DNA from 4 places in the Neorhizobium sp. T7_12 genome. Region 1 is predicted to be linked to each of the others. Evidence: riboswitches for the same ligand, from Rfam matches in the RefSeq annotation. Region 1 holds a riboswitch; each other region holds the start of a gene.
What was found. Region 1 has a riboswitch for thiamine pyrophosphate ahead of thiM (hydroxyethylthiazole kinase). Riboswitches for the same ligand answer to the same signal wherever they lie in the genome.
Positions count from the first base shown of each region.

Region 2: linked by a shared signal. The riboswitch ahead of thiC (phosphomethylpyrimidine synthase ThiC) and the one ahead of thiM (hydroxyethylthiazole kinase) in region 1 are both predicted to bind thiamine pyrophosphate.
Region 3: linked by a shared signal. The riboswitch ahead of C5J26_RS04050 (ABC transporter permease) and the one ahead of thiM (hydroxyethylthiazole kinase) in region 1 are both predicted to bind thiamine pyrophosphate.
Region 4: linked by a shared signal. The riboswitch ahead of thiB (thiamine ABC transporter substrate binding subunit) and the one ahead of thiM (hydroxyethylthiazole kinase) in region 1 are both predicted to bind thiamine pyrophosphate.

Region 1 is NZ_PVBK01000013.1:23,433-27,280, forward strand. It holds gene thiD (bifunctional hydroxymethylpyrimidine kinase/phosphomethylpyrimidine kinase) at 1-569, opposite strand, end outside; gene thiE (thiamine phosphate synthase) at 566-1,204, opposite strand; gene thiM (hydroxyethylthiazole kinase) at 1,201-2,013, opposite strand; TPP riboswitch at 2,052-2,147, opposite strand; gene C5J26_RS23070 (heavy metal translocating P-type ATPase) at 2,262-3,848, shown strand, end outside.
Region 2 is NZ_PVBK01000017.1:11,579-15,426, forward strand. It holds gene thiC (phosphomethylpyrimidine synthase ThiC) at 1-1,747, opposite strand, end outside; TPP riboswitch at 1,847-1,979, opposite strand; gene C5J26_RS25740 (acyl carrier protein) at 2,158-2,409, shown strand; gene C5J26_RS25745 (acyl-CoA dehydrogenase family protein) at 2,411-3,592, shown strand; gene C5J26_RS25750 (amino acid--[acyl-carrier-protein] ligase) at 3,642-3,848, shown strand, end outside.
Region 3 is NZ_PVBK01000001.1:793,069-796,916, forward strand. It holds gene C5J26_RS04040 (PotD/PotF family extracellular solute-binding protein) at 1-355, shown strand, start outside; gene C5J26_RS04045 (ABC transporter permease subunit) at 352-2,040, shown strand; TPP riboswitch at 2,108-2,211, shown strand; gene C5J26_RS04050 (ABC transporter permease) at 2,347-3,141, shown strand; gene C5J26_RS04055 (ABC transporter substrate-binding protein) at 3,138-3,848, shown strand, end outside.
Region 4 is NZ_PVBK01000012.1:119,240-123,087, reverse strand. It holds gene C5J26_RS22670 (ABC-F family ATP-binding cassette domain-containing protein) at 1-995, shown strand, start outside; gene C5J26_RS22665 (response regulator) at 1,155-1,604, shown strand; TPP riboswitch at 1,702-1,809, shown strand; gene thiB (thiamine ABC transporter substrate binding subunit) at 1,850-2,860, shown strand; gene thiP (thiamine/thiamine pyrophosphate ABC transporter permease ThiP) at 2,865-3,848, shown strand, end outside.

The sequences.
Region 1 (3,848 bases):
AATACGTCCGGGCTGTCCTCGCCTTCCAGATGACCGCCCTTCACCAGGACGGCCTTGGGACCGATCTTCAACAACCGCTCAGCCTGGGCTGCCATCTCTTCGCGGGTCGTGGCGATCGTCTCGCCAAGCAGGGCTGCTGCTTCCGGCAGGTTGGGGGTGACGACGGTGGCAAGCGGCATCAGCTTGTAGGTGACGGCGTCCACCGCATCGAGCGCCAGCAGCGGCGAACCGCCCTTGGCGATCATCACCGGATCGAGCACGATCGGCACGGTATCGCGATAGGGGCGCAGCACGTCGGCAACCGCCTCGGCGATCTCGGCATTGGCGATCATGCCGATCTTCACCGCGTCGACGCGCACGTCGAGAAAAATGGTGCGGATCTGGTTTGCGACGAAGGCGGCGGGCACCGCATGCACCCCGGTGACGCCTTGGGTATTCTGAGCGGTCAGCGCGGTCAGCGCCGCCATGCCATAGGTGCCGCGGGCCGCAAAGGTTTTCAGATCCGCCTGGATGCCGGCGCCGCCGGAAGGGTCCGAACCGGCGATCGACAGGACATTCTTGATGCTCATGCGCGCGCCCTTTCGATTTCCGCGGCAATTCTGCGGGCTGCGGCTTCAGGATCGGGCTGGCCGCAGATAGCGGAGACGACCGCGATGCCCTTTGCGCCGGCGGCGAGTGCGAGGCCGGCATGATCCGCCTTGACGCCGCCGATCGCCACTGCCGGAACCGACGCCATGGCGACGATGCGCGCAAGCCCGTTGAAACCGATCGGCTGCTTGTGGTCGGGTTTGGTGCCGGTCGCAAAGACGGGACCGATGCCGACATAATCGATGATGGACGGATCCACCCGTCGCGCCAGGTCTTCGTTTTCGACCGAGAGGCCGAGGATCATGCCATGGCCGGCGCGCTGGCGCGCCATCGCCGCCACCATATCGCTCTGGCCGACATGCAGGCCTTCCGCTCCAATCACGATCGCTGCCTCCACGTCGTCGTTGATGATCAGGGGCACGCCGGTGCCTGCCAGCACCGCCTTCAGAGCCCGGCCGGTTTCGATCATCTTAGCTGTATCCGCCTGCTTGTCGCGGAGCTGGACGATGGTCGCGCCGCCGGCGACCGCCAGCCTTGCCGTCTCGACCATGCCGATGTCGCGGCAGAGATCCGGGTCGAGGACGAGGTAGACGGAAAGATCGAAGGTCTTTTTCATGCGGAAACGATCCTTGCCTTGGCATCGAGCGTCTCGCCGGTCAGCGCCGCGAGACGGTCGAGGAAGATCGGCGAGAAGAAGCCGGGACCGGAGGCGGTAAACGCCGCTTCCTCTCCCGCGACCGCGAACATGGCGAGTGCGGCGACCGTCGCCTCGAAGGGATCGTCCGTGCTTGCCGCAAAGGCGCCGACCAGGCAGGTGAGCGAGCAGCCGAGCGCGGTGACCCGCGGCATCAGGGCGGAGCCGCCAAGGATGCGGACCGAACGCCGGCCGTCGGTGACGAAATCCACCTCGCCGGTGACGGCCACCACGCAGGCCTGCCGCTGGGTGATGGCGATGGCGGAACTTTCGGCCGCCGCAACGCTGTCGCCGCTATCGACGCCATGGCCGCTCGACTGGCTGCCGGCCAGCGCGATGATTTCCGACGCATTGCCACGGATGACCGTGGGCTTCAGTTCGATGAGCTGGGCGACTGCCGCGCGACGATAGGCGGTGGCGTAATGGGCGACGGGATCGAGCACCCATGGCTTGCCAGCTTCCGTGGCGGAGGCGGCCGCGGCCTTCATGCCGGCCAGGAAATCCGGCGACAGGGTGCCGATATTGATCGTCAGGGCCGAAGCGATACGGGCGAATTCGCCGGCTTCTTCCTTGGTGTGTACCATGGCGGGCGAGGCGCCGGCCGCGAGCATCACGTTGGCTGCGATGTTCATCGCTACGAAATTGGTGATGTTCTGGACGAGCGGATTTTTCGCGCGCATCGCCGTCAACAGCTGGCCGGGGGTTTCCGCAAGGAGCGTTGTCGTCTGCATGTCTGCCTCGTTCGGCGGGGCAGGCGCGGGGCGCAATGTTGAACGCCCGGACGACTCCCTCCGCCAGCATGATCTGGTTCAGGTTCTAAGGGTGCTTCTCAGCCCGGCTCTGCCGGACGCCCCTGTCTTCACCATGGCTTACAGCAAAGAGAATGCGCTTCGCCAGTGATTTTTTCTGATTTTAGGCCTTGCAGCTCTAGTCGCTAGAGGTTGTAGAGACGGGGCTCGGTCCAAACGGGAAAGAGACGATGAGCGCCACGACACAGGCACGATACAAGGTTGGCGGCATGGATTGCGCCAGCTGCGCGACGAAGATCGACACCGCGGTTCGCCGCATGCCGGGCGTCGCGGACGTGTCCGTTTCGGTTGCGTCCGGCACGATGACGGTAAAGCACGACGGGACAGGCGATCTTGGCGCGATCGAGAAGAAGGTTGTCGGGCTGGGGTATACGCTGAGGGCGCTGGGTCAGAGGGCGCCGGCCAACGTCGGAGCGAGCGGCCCCCTCACCCCACCTCCGCTTCGCTCGGTGGACCTCTCCCCAAGGGGAGAGGAGGACGGAGACGGAGCGGCAAGTCTTCTTCTCCCCAGCGGGGAGAAGGTGGCCGCGGAGCGGTCGGATGAGGGGGAGGCCGGTCACGGCCAACATAGCCACGACGGTGGGCACGATCATTCCCATAACGACCACGCCACCAAAGAAATCGAAGACCTGCATGGCCACGATCACGGGCCGATGGACGGGCCGTGGTGGAAATCGGCAAAGGGCCGCCTGACCATCCTGGTCGGGTTCGTGTTGACGGCGGCTTACGGGCTCGGCCACCTCGTTCCCGCCTATGACACCTATATCTTCGCCGCCGCGATGTTGGTCGGCCTCGTGCCGATCGCCCGGCGCGCGATCATGGCAGCACTTGCCGGTACGCCGTTTTCGATCGAGATGCTGATGACGATCGCCGCCGTTGGCGCTGTCATCATCGACGCGTCGGAAGAGGCCGCCGCCGTGGTCTTCCTTTTCCTCATCGGCGAATTGCTGGAAGGGGTCGCGGCCGGCAAGGCGCGGCAGAGCATCCAGAGCCTGACGGCGCTGGTGCCGAAGAACGCGCTGCTCGAAGAAAACGGCCAGACCCGCGAAGTGCCGGCCGAGAGCCTTGCGGTTGGCGCGACCATCCTCGTGCGTCCCGGCGACCGCATTTCGGCGGACGGCGTCATCATCGCCGGCGAAAGCGCGATCGACGAAGCGCCGGTGACGGGCGAAAGCACGCCGGTTGCCAAGGGCATCGACGATACGGTGTTTGCCGGCACGATCAACGGCGATGCCGCTCTGCGGGTTCGGGTCACGGCAGCTGCCGAGGACAATACGATTGCCCGCGTGGTGCGGCTGGTCGAGGAGGCGCAGGAGAGCAAGGCCCCGACCGAACGCTTCATCGACCGGTTCTCGCGGTATTACACGCCGGGTGTCGTCGCCGTTGCCGCACTGGTCGCCATCTTGCCGCCGCTCGTTGTCGGTGCGTCCTGGAGCGAGTGGGTCTACAAAGGCCTGGCGATCCTCTTGATCGGCTGCCCCTGCGCGCTGGTCATCTCGACGCCGGCGGCAATCGCCGCATCGCTGTCGTCGGGTGCCCGCCGCGGCCTCTTGATGAAGGGCGGCGCGGTGCTCGAAACGCTCGGCAAGATCACCGCCGTCGCGCTCGACAAGACCGGCACGTTGACGGCCGGCAAGCCCCAGGTGACCGATGTCATCGCCTTCGGCCGCAATGCGGAAGACGTGCTGCGCTTGGCCGCCGCGCTGGAAACCGGCTCCAGCCATCCGCTCGCCGTCGCCATCCTTGCCAAGGCTGCC
Region 2 (3,848 bases), on a different contig from region 1:
GGCCCTCCTTCTGCGCTTCGGCGCGGATGTCGTGGGAAATCCGCATCGAGCAGAATTTCGGGCCGCACATGGAGCAGAAATGCGCCACCTTGTGCGCCTCCTTCGGCAAGGTCTCGTCATGCATCGAGCGGGCCGTTTCCGGATCGAGCGACAGGTTGAACTGGTCCTCCCAGCGGAATTCGAAGCGGGCGCGCGACAGCGCGTCGTCGCGCACCTGCGCCGCCGGATGGCCTTTGGCGAGATCGGCGGCATGTGCCGCGATCTTGTAGGTGATGACGCCAACCTTGACGTCGTTGCGGTCCGGCAGGCCGAGATGTTCCTTGGGCGTCACGTAGCAGAGCATGGCGGTGCCGAACCAGCCGATCATCGCCGCCCCGATACCCGACGTGATGTGGTCGTAGCCCGGCGCGATATCGGTGGTCAGCGGCCCGAGCGTGTAGAACGGCGCCTCGCCGCAGACCGCGAGCTGCTTGTCCATGTTGGCCTTGATCTTGTGCATCGGCACATGGCCGGGGCCTTCGATCATCACCTGGCAATCCTTCGCCCAGGCGATCTTCGTCAATTCCCCGAGGGTCTCCAGTTCCGCGAACTGCGCCGCGTCATTGGCATCGGCGATCGAACCCGGGCGAAGACCGTCGCCGAGCGAGAACGACACGTCGTAGGCCCGGGCGATGTCGCAGATTTCCTCGAAATGTTCGTAGAGGAAACTTTCCTTGTGGTGGTGCAGACACCACTTGGCCATGATCGAGCCGCCGCGGGAAACGATGCCGGTGACGCGGTTGACGGTGAGCGGGATATAGGCGAGCCGCACGCCGGCATGGATGGTGAAGTAGTCGACACCCTGCTCCGCCTGCTCGATCAGCGTGTCGCGATAGACCTCCCAGGTCAGGTCTTCGGCAACGCCGTTCACCTTTTCGAGCGCCTGGTAGAGCGGCACGGTGCCGATCGGCACCGGCGAATTGCGGATGATCCAGTCGCGGATATTGTGGATGTTGCGGCCGGTCGACAGGTCCATGACCGTATCGGCGCCCCAGCGGATCGCCCAGACCATCTTCTCGACTTCCTCGGCCATCGACGAGGTGACGGCCGAATTGCCGATATTGGCATTGATCTTCACCAGGAAGTTCCGGCCGATGATCATCGGTTCGGATTCGGGATGGTTGATGTTGGCAGGAATGATCGCCCTGCCTTCCGCGACTTCGCGCCGAACGAATTCCGGCGTCACGAAGTCCGGCACATGGGCGCCGAAACTTTCGCCGTCGCGGATGAGCGGCTCGCTGGCCGCCTGCCGGCCGAGGTTCTCGCGGATGGCGACGAATTCCATCTCCGGCGTGACGATGCCGGCCCGCGCATAGGCGATCTGGGTGACGGCCCTGCCCGTCTTCGCCTTGAACGGTTGGTTGCGGATCGGGAATTCCGGCGTCAGGTGGCTGCCGGACACGAAGCCGTTATCCTCCGGCCTGACGATGCGGCCCTCATAGGTTTCGACATCGCCGCGGGCGGCAATCCAGCTTTCGCGCAGGCGCGGCAGGCCGGCATCGATGCTGATCGCGGCGCCTTCGACGGTATAGGGACCGGAGGAATCGTAGACGGTGACCGGCGGTTCGCCGGAGGTCGGATGCAATGCGATCTGGCGCATCGGCACGCGGACGTCCGGGTGGATCGTTCCTGCTTTCAGGACCTTCGTGGAAACGGGAAGCGGGCCGGTGGTGACGACCGGGGTGAGCTTGGTGGTTGCGATATTCATGGTTCAAGGCTCCAAGGTTTGACGTTTGGAGACCCAGTTCCAGTGTTGGAATGATGGAAAAACACCCCGGAATGCGAAGGACGGTTTCCCGCCCTCGCTGCCGCAGCGCCCGCACCGTCCCTACGCCAGTATGAACTGGATCAGGTTCAACGGGTCACTGCGCCTCGGCCGGCCAAAGCCGTTCCGACCAGCAGTATCTCAGCCCCTTGGCGGGACCCCCCTGGTGAATGGCGCCATCAGAAACCCGCGGGCCGTTGATGTCAAGCCGGGCCATGCCGATGGCGATCGATCGGATTTTACGGAATCCCGCAGCCCTAACTTCACGACGTTTATTGCCGGAATCTTATGCTTTCCTGCGTAGTAACGTCCCCAGCGATGAACGCAGATTTGAACGATCCGGAGATGTCGAGATGAACGAGACCATTCGCGAATTGCTCACACGTGTAGGCGGCCTTCCGGTCGCGGTGACCGAGCTGGAAGACGGCGCCGATCTTTATGCGGCCGGCCTCTCCTCATTTGCATCCGTACAACTGATGCTCGGCCTGGAAGAGGCCTTCGACATCGAGTTTCCCGACAGCCTTTTGAACCGCAAGTCCTTCGCCAGCATAGCTGCGATCGAGCAGACGGTTTCGCATATCCTGAAAGCGCGCGAGGCCGCTTGAGATGAGCCTCCCCGCCTTTGCCGCCGACATGAGCCTGAGCGCCCGCGCTCACCGCGTGGCAACCGTAGCGGCCGAATTTGCCGACCGCGTCGATCATGACGGCCGCTTCCCCCGCGAAGCGGTCGATGCCATGAAAGCCGAGCGCCTGATCGGCATCCAGATCCCGGCCGCGTTCGGCGGCGAGAGCGCTTCGATCGCCGAGATCGCCGAGGTCTGCTCCATCCTGGGACAGGCCTGCGCCGCGAGCGCCATGGTTTTCGCCATGCACCAGATTAAGGTTTCGAGCCTCGTGGAGCATGGTGGCGACAGCGAATGGCATAAGGACTTCATGCGCGAGCTTGCCGGCCGCCAGCTTCTCGTCGCCTCCGCGACGACCGAGGGCGGCATCGGCGGCAATATGCGCAACTCCATCTGCGCGATCGAGGTCGAGGGCGACGTCTGCCGCCTGACCAAGGATGCGACGGTGATTTCCTACGGCGCCCACGCCGATGCGATCATGGTCACCTCGCGCTCCAACGAAAAGGCCGCACCGACCGACCAGGTCATGACCGTCTTCAAGCAAGGCCAGTATACCCTGCAGAAGACCGTCGACTGGGATACGCTCGGCATGCGCGGCACTTGCTCCGACGGCTTCCTCTTCAGGGGCGAGGCGCCGTCCGTCCAGATCTTTCCAAAGCCGTTCGCCGAAATCGCGGCGCAATCGATGCTCGCCACCTCGCATCTCCTCTGGAGCGCGGTCTGGTACGGGATCGCCGCCGATGCGGTACTGCGCGCCCAGGCCTTCGTGCGCGCCGCCGCCCGCAAGGCCGGCGGCACCCAACCGCCCGGCGCGCTGAGGCTCGCCGAAGCCTCGAACCTGCTGCAGCTCCTCAAGGCCGGCATCCTCTCCGGCCTCAGGATCTACGCGGATGCCAAGGCGGATCACGTCCAGCTGTCGTCCATGGCGTTTTCGATCGCCATGAACAACGTCAAGCTGGCTTCCTCCGAGACGATCCTGACCATCATCAACCAGGCGATGATCATCTGCGGCATCATGGGCTACAAGAACGGCACGCCCTACAGTCTCGGCCGGCATCTGCGCGACGCGCATTCCGCCCAGCTGATGATTTCCAACGACCGCATCCTCGGCAATACGTCGACCATGCTGCTCGTTCAGAAACCGGACACCAGCCTGCTCGGCTGACGCCCCGATCATTTCATATGTAAACCATTGAAAAGAATGAGGTAAAGCCATGGATATGCAAGTTTCCTTTCTCGACCGACTGTTCGATGCAGGCCTGCTGATCGAGACGGGCGTCGACGGGCTGTATGGCCGCAGCGGCCAGTTCGAAGACGTCATCGCCGCCTTCGAGCGGCTGATCGACAAGGTCGGCGGCGGCGATGGTGCCGAGGCGATGCGCTTCCCGCCGGGCATGAACCGCGCCTTCTTCGAGACCAGC
Region 3 (3,848 bases), on a different contig from region 1:
CGGCAGCTTCACCCAGTCTTATGTCGAAACGCGCAATCCCAATATAGCGATCGCCAAGCCGGTCGAGGGGCAGGCGCTTTCGATGAACGTTGCCTGCATCACCGAAGGCACGAAGAACCAGAAGCTCGCCGAGGAATGGATCAACCTGCACCTCTCCGAACCCTGCATGCTCGCCTACGCGCGCCAGATCTACTATTCACCGACCGTCAGCAACATCACGGTCCCGGACGACATCAAGTCGAAGCTCGTGCTCGGCGATGCCGATGTCGCCAAGCTCGTCGATTTCGATTGGGACGTGATCAATGCCAGCCGGGCCAAATGGCAGGCAAAATACGATCGGGAGATCGCAGGATGAACCGTTGGATCGGGCCGGCGCTTGCAGCGCCGGTCACCCTTTGGCTGCTTCTGTCCTTCGCGGCGCCGATGTTCGTGGTACTCGTGCTCTCCTTGCACGAGTATCCCGATCCTTTCGGCCCGCTGTTCATAACGCCGTCGATCGCGCAGTTCCGGGATATCGTCTCCGACGGCTTCTATTTCGGCGTCGTCTCCGAAACCATCCTGCTTGGCCTCGGCGTGACCGTCATCACCGCGCTTCTCGGTTACCCGCTTGCCCACTGGCTGGCACGGATGCCGGTGAAATACCGCGCGGCCGCATTCGCCGTCATCCTCATTCCGCTGCTGACCAATGTCGTGGTGCGCTCGCTCGGCATCATTCTCCTGCTGGCACCCGAAGGGCTGATCAATTCGGTCACCGGGCTGATCGGCATTCCGCCGGCCCGGTACATGCTGTTCACGCACGGCGCGGTCGCGGTCGCGCTGGCGCAGGTCTTCCTGCCCTTCATGGTGCTGGCGCTCTACGATAACCTGCAGAACACTTCGCCGCGCGTGCATGAAGCGGCCCAGAGCCTCGGCGCCTCTCCCGCGGTCCGGTTTCTCACCGTCGACCTGCCGCTTTCGCTGCCCGGCCTGCGCTCCGGCACTGTGATCGTTTTCCTGATGGCGACCACGGCTTACGTTTCCGCCTCCCTGCTCGGCGGAAAGAAGGTCTGGACCACGGGCATGCTGGTGCTGCAGGAAGCGATCAAGAACCTCAATGCGCCGCTTGCCGCAGCACTTGCTATCATCATGACCGTCACCGGTCTCGCGTTTGCGGCGCTCTGCGCCTATTCGCTCAACCGCCTGATGCCGTGGCTGAAGGGCAAGCCCAGCAATCCCTGGAGCATACCGCGCTGGTTGGTGCCGATCATCAACATCCTCGGGCCGATCGTCTCGAAACTGCTGCTCGCCATCTCGCTGCTGCTCCTGCTGCTGCCGCTGGTGCTGGTCTGCATCCAGAGTTTCAACGACGTGCCGCAGGCGACCGCTTCCGGCTTCCGCGGTTTCACCCTCAAATGGTACGAGGCGGTGTTTTTTGCCGGAACCTACGCGGATGCCTTTTGGGTGTCGGTGCGGCTTGCCGTCACCTCGATGCTGGTGGCGCTTTCGCTTTCGCTGCCGGCGGCCTTCGCGCTCGCCCGTTATCCGTTCAAGGGTCGCTCCGCGCTCCTGGCTTTCTGGCTGCTGCCGATGTCGCTGCCCCACGTGGCGATCGGGGTCGGAATGCTGCGGCTCTTGCAGATCTACCTGATCATTCCGCCCTTCCTCGGCCTCGTGGCGATCCACGTGATCGTCATTCTGCCGTTTGCGATCACGCTTCTGACCACCTCGGTCATGGGGCTCGACCGGGCGCAGGAGGAGGCGGCGGCGAGCCTCGGCGCAAGCCCGGTGCGGCGCTTCTTCCTGATCATCATGCCAGGCCTGGCGCCGGGGCTGTTCGCAGCCGGCATCGTCGGCTTCCTGCTGAGCTTCGGCGAGGTGACGGTGACGAGCTTCCTCACCACCGCCCGACTGACGACGCTGCCGGTCCGCATCTACGCGGAATCGACCTTCAGCCTGGAGCCGACCGCGCATGCCATCTCGGCCGTCCTGATCCTCTTCACCGTCATCGCGCTGGCCCTGCTGGGCAGGGTGGTCCGCCTCGACCGTCTCTACGCGCGGTGAGTTGGAAACGATAGCGGGCGGACCGTCCGGTCCGCTTGACAGACATAGCGAAAACCGACAGTTATCGTGTTCTTCCGAGGGGGGCATCTTGACGATGCTGAGATGGCGGTGAGCCGGACCCTTGAACCTGATCCGGGTCATGCCGGCGTAGGAACGGAAATAAGCGTCATTCGACGATACTTTCTCTTCTCCGCTTTACCTGGATCTCCGTGATTGACTGATCTGGAGATCGACCGATGACATCCATTCTTCCCGTTGTCCCGAAAGGGCATCCGGTCCCGGCGTGCAGGTTCGGCGCGTAGCATCATGCGCGCGTCCCATGCGGTCATCGGCCTCGTCCTGCTTGTCGCCCTCTGGCAAGCGGGCGTCTGGCTGTTTGCTCCGCCCCGCTACATTCTGCCGTCTCCGATTGCCGTCGCTTCCGCCTTCGGGCGGCAGCCGGGTTTCCTGCTGCAGAACGGCCTCGTCACGCTGACGGAAATCGCGCTGGGCCTCGCGATCGGCGCAGGCCTCGGCATCGCCACGGCATTCGGGGTCGCCGCGTTGCCGCGGCTTGGCCGTCTCGTCTGGCCGATGGTGCTGATCCTGCAGGCCTTTCCCGTCTTCGTGCTGGCGCCGATCCTGGTTCTCTGGCTGGGTTTCGGGCTCGCCTCGAAGGTGGCGATGACGACGATCATCATCTTCTTTCCGGTCGCCTCCGCCTTTGCCGACGGTCTTCGCCGCACCGATCAGGAAATCCTTGACGCCGTCTCGCTGGAGGGCGCGAACCACTGGCAGACGCTGGTGTCGATGCGCGTGCCGCTGGCGATCCCGAGCCTCGTCTCCGGTCTTCGGGTCGCTGCCCCGCTTGCGCCGCTTGGAGCCGTGGTCGGCGAATGGGTGGGCGCGTCCGGCGGGCTCGGCTTCGTGATGGTCCAGGCCAATGCCCGCATGCAGACCGACACCGTGTTCGCGGCGATGACCATACTGGCAATCCTTACCCTCATTCTAAGGCTTCTCATCGACCGGCTGACCGCCGGGCTCGCCCCGTGGGCCAGCGAAGCCGACCTCTCATCTTCATCCTCATCCCAGTTCGCATCAAGGAGTTCCGTCCGATCATGATCCGTATCCTCACCGCGTCCTTCATCGCGCTAGCCAGCCTTGCCACCCCGATTTCTGCGCAGGCCGCCGACAAGCTCAGCGTGCTGCTCGAATGGTTTGTCAATCCGGACCATGCGCCGATGGTCATCGCCCAGCAACGCGGGCTGTTTGGCGATGCCAATCTCGACGTCGAGCTTATCCCGCCGTCCGATGCCTCCGCGGTGCCGCGCCTCGTCTCCGCAGGGCAGGCGGATATCGGCATCCACTACCAGCCCAATCTCTATCTCGACCACGAGGCAGGCCTGCCGCTCGTGCGGTTCGGCACGCTGGTCGAGACGCCCTTGAACACCGTCACTGTGCTGGCGGACGGTCCGATCAAGAGCCTCAAGGACCTGAAGGGCAAGAAGGTCGGCTTTTCCGTCACCGGCTTCGAGGATGCGATGCTGAAGCGCATGCTGGCCTCCGAAGGGCTTTCGAACGGCGATGTGGAACTGATCAACGTCAATTTTTCGCTCTCACCGTCGCTGATCGGCGGCAAGGTGGATGCGACGCTCGGCGGGTTCCGCAATTTCGAGCTGACCCAGATGAAGCTGGAAGGCCATGCGGGGCGCGCATTTTTCCCGGAGGAGCACGGCGTTCCGGCCTATGACGAGCTGATCTTCGTCACCCGCCGTGATTTTGCCGCGGACAGCCGGCTGCCGCGTTTCCTGCATGCCGTCGAACAGGCT
Region 4 (3,848 bases), on a different contig from region 1:
GTGAATCCGGCAAGCTTGTCATCGAGGCCGAGAACATCACCAAGAGCTACGACCGGCCGATCGTCGCGCCGTTCTCGATCCGCGTGCATCGCGGCGACTGCATCGGTCTCGTCGGCCCGAACGGTGCCGGCAAGACGACGCTTCTGAAGATGCTGACCGGCCAGCTGACGCCCGACACCGGCACCGTCAAGCTCGGCACCAACCTGGAAATCGCCACGCTCGACCAGAAGCGCGAGGACCTGGACCCCGAGGACACGCTGTCCCACTATCTGACGGATGGACGCGGCGAGACGCTGCTGGTCAACGGCGAACAGCGGCATGTCGCAGGCTACATGAAGGACTTCCTGTTCCAGCCGGAGCAGATCAGGACACCGATCAGGAACCTTTCCGGCGGCGAGCGCGCCCGGCTGATGCTCGCCCGCATCATGGCCCGGCCGTCCAACCTCCTGATATTGGACGAACCGACCAACGACCTCGACATCGAGACGCTGGACCTGCTGCAGGAAATCGTCGCCGGCTATTCCGGCACCGTCATCCTCGTCAGCCACGACCGCGACTTCCTCGACCGCACCGTGACCTCGACCATCGCCCCCGCAAATCCGGACGCACCGGACGGCCGCTGGATCGAATATGCCGGCGGCTACACGGATATGCTGGCGCAGCGGAAAGGCGCGCTGGAGGAAAGGCGCCGCACGGAGAAAGCTGACAGGGCAAAAACCGATACCGCGGCACCGGTTTCCGGCACCCCCAAGGGCAAAGGCAAGCTTTCCTTCAAGCAGAAATTCGCGCTCGAGAACCTGCCGAAGGAAATGGCAAAAGCCGAGGCCGAGATCGCCGCCCGCGAGAAGAAAATGGCCGATCCCAACCTCTTCACCAAGGATCCCGCCGCTTTCAACCAGCTGGCCGCGGAGATGGAAAAGCTGCGCCAAAGCATCAGCAAAATGGAAGAAGAATGGCTGGAACTCGAAATGCTGCGCGAGGAAATCGAAGGCTGATTTGCGATTTGTTAAGCTTAACAATTAGTTAGTTGAAAAAATATTTGTCGCGGAGCGGAACATATGATGTCCCGGGGCGTTCTGGGTGTGAGTAGTGGTCGAAATGTCCCGGGGACGGATCGGCCTGCAAAGAACCGATCAATCGAATGGGGACATCCAATGCTGACAAATGTTACGCGTCGTCGGCTGGCCACTGAGGCGATGAATCAAAGAGTTATGATTGTCGAAGACGAGTTTCTGATCGCGCTCGATGTAGCCGAGACGATCGAAGCCATGGGCCTGAAAGTCGCCGGTTTTGCCAATGCCCGCAAACACGCCCTGGCGCTCGCCGCCTATGCCGATATCGCCTTGGTCGATGTCAATCTCTCGGACGGCCGGACTGGTCCGGAGATTGGCCGCGAGCTTGCCGAGCAATATGGCATCACCGTCGTCTTCATGACGGGTAATCCGGACGATGTGGAAGCCGGCGTCGAAGGCTCGCTCGGCGTGCTCACCAAACCGGTCATGCCCGAGGTGGTCGAGAAGACCATCGACTACGCCGTTGCCAACCGGCTGGGCGGCATGGCGATCGTTCCGCGTGAGCTGAAAGTGTTTCCGCAGAACCACTGAGCAATGAACCACCGAGCCGTGTTGCTCCTGCCGAATGCGCTTTGAGCCGGTCGCAGACCGCCTCTTGCCAGCCATTCGCCTCGCCGCTAAATCTGATCCTGCTCTAACGGGGTGCCGCGCGTTTTCGTGCGGCTGAGAGGCCTTTGGCCAACCCGCGGAACCTGATCCGGTTAACACCGGCGGAGGGATTAGACGGCTCTTCATCAGCGCCTATTCCCCTTTGTCACCACAACGAGGAGACGCTGATGCGCAGCACCATTCTTTCCATATTCGCGGCCGCTGCCGCCCTTTCCCTTTCCGCGCCGGCCGAAGCGCAAGAAAAGACGCTGACCGTCTACACCTACGAGAGCTTCATCTCCGACTGGGGACCGGGACCGAAGGTCAAGGAGGCTTTCGAGAAAACCTGCGCCTGCAAACTCGATTTCGTCGGCGTCGCCGATGGCGTGGCGCTTCTGACCCGCCTGAAACTGGAGGGCAAAGGCACCGACGCCGATATCGCGCTCGGCCTCGATACCAATCTGATCTCCGAGGCCAAGGCGACCGGTCTGTTCGAGCCGCACGGGCTCGACGCCGCCGCGGCCAAGGTCCCCGGCAATTACAGCGACGACACGTTCATCCCCTACGACTACGGCCATTTCGCCGTCGTCTATGACACGCAGGCAATCAAGAACCCACCCAGAAGCCTCAAGGACCTGGTGGACGGCGATCCGGCACAGAAGATCGCCATCGAGGACCCGCGCACGTCGACACCCGGCCTCGGCCTGCTGCTCTGGGTGAAATCGGTCTATGGCGACCAGGCACCGGAGGCCTGGGGCAAGCTCAGGAAACGTGTGCTGACCGTCACGCCCGGCTGGTCGGAGGCCTATGGCCTATTCACCAAGGGCGAAGTGCCGATGGTGTTTTCCTACACGACCTCGCCAGCCTATCACATGGTCGAGGAGAAGACGGAGCGCTACCAGGCCGCCTCCTTCTCCGAAGGCCATTACATCCAGATCGAGGTCGCCGGCATGCTGAAGGGGGCGGGAGACAAGGATCTCGCGAAACAGTTCCTGAAATTCATGGTCTCGCCGGCCTTCCAGGACGTCATCCCGACCACCAATTGGATGATGCCGGCCGCCAAGACCTCCCAGCCGCTCCCCGACGCATTCAACAACCTGGTGCAGCCGACCAAGACTTTCCTGATGGGGTCGGATCAGGTGGCCAAGAACCGGCAGGCCTGGATCGACGAATGGCTGACCGCTATGAGCATGAACTGATCCCATGCTGACGAGGGCGGAGCGGAGACGCGGGATAGGCTGGGGGCTGCTGAGCCTTGCCGGAATCGCCTTCTTCGTCGGCATCGCAGTCGCCGCCCTTCTCTCCTGGGACGCAGGCAACACCCAAAGCCGGCTGTTCACCGCCTATACCTGGCGAATTCTGCGTTTCACACTGCTGCAGGCGGTTCTTTCGACGCTGCTGTCGGTCGTCTTCGCCCTTCCCGTCGCACTCGCGCTCGCACGCCGCCCGCGCTTTCCGGGCCGCGTGTGGATCATCCGGCTGATGGCATTGCCGATGGGCCTGCCGGTGCTGATCGGTGCGCTCGGCCTGATCGGCATCTGGGGACGGCAAGGAGTGATGAACAGCCTGCTATTGAAGCTCGGCCTCGAACAGCCGGTCAGCATTTACGGGCTTTCCGGCATATTGCTGGCACATGTGTTCTTCAACCTGCCGCTCGCCGGGAGGCTGCTGCTTGCGGCGCTGGAGCGCCTGCCGGCGGAATATTGGCTGCTCTCCTCCAGCCTCGGGATGAAACCCTTCTCCGTTTTCCGTTTCATCGAGTGGCCTGCAGCCCGCCGCGTCATCCCCGGCATTGCCGGCCTGATCTTCATGCTGTGCGCCACGAGCTTCACGCTCGTCCTAGTGCTCGGCGGTGGGCCGGCCGCGACCACGCTCGAAGTGGCGATCTACCAGTCGCTGCGTTTCGATTTCGATCCGCCGCGCGCCATAGCGCTGTCGCTGCTGCAGATCGGCATGACGGCGCTGATTCTGATTGCGATTTCGCTGTTTCCGGCCCCTGACGACGCTGGCATCACGGCCGGTCGGGCGACACGCCGGTTCGATGGCCGAACGTTGCCCGCGCGGCTTTGGGATGTGCTGGCTATCCTGCTTGCCACGATATTCCTGATCCTGCCGCTCGCCTCGATCGTCGGCGCGGGCGTCCAGGCCAATCTCTGGAGCCTCGTCAACAGCCCTGCCTTCCTGCGC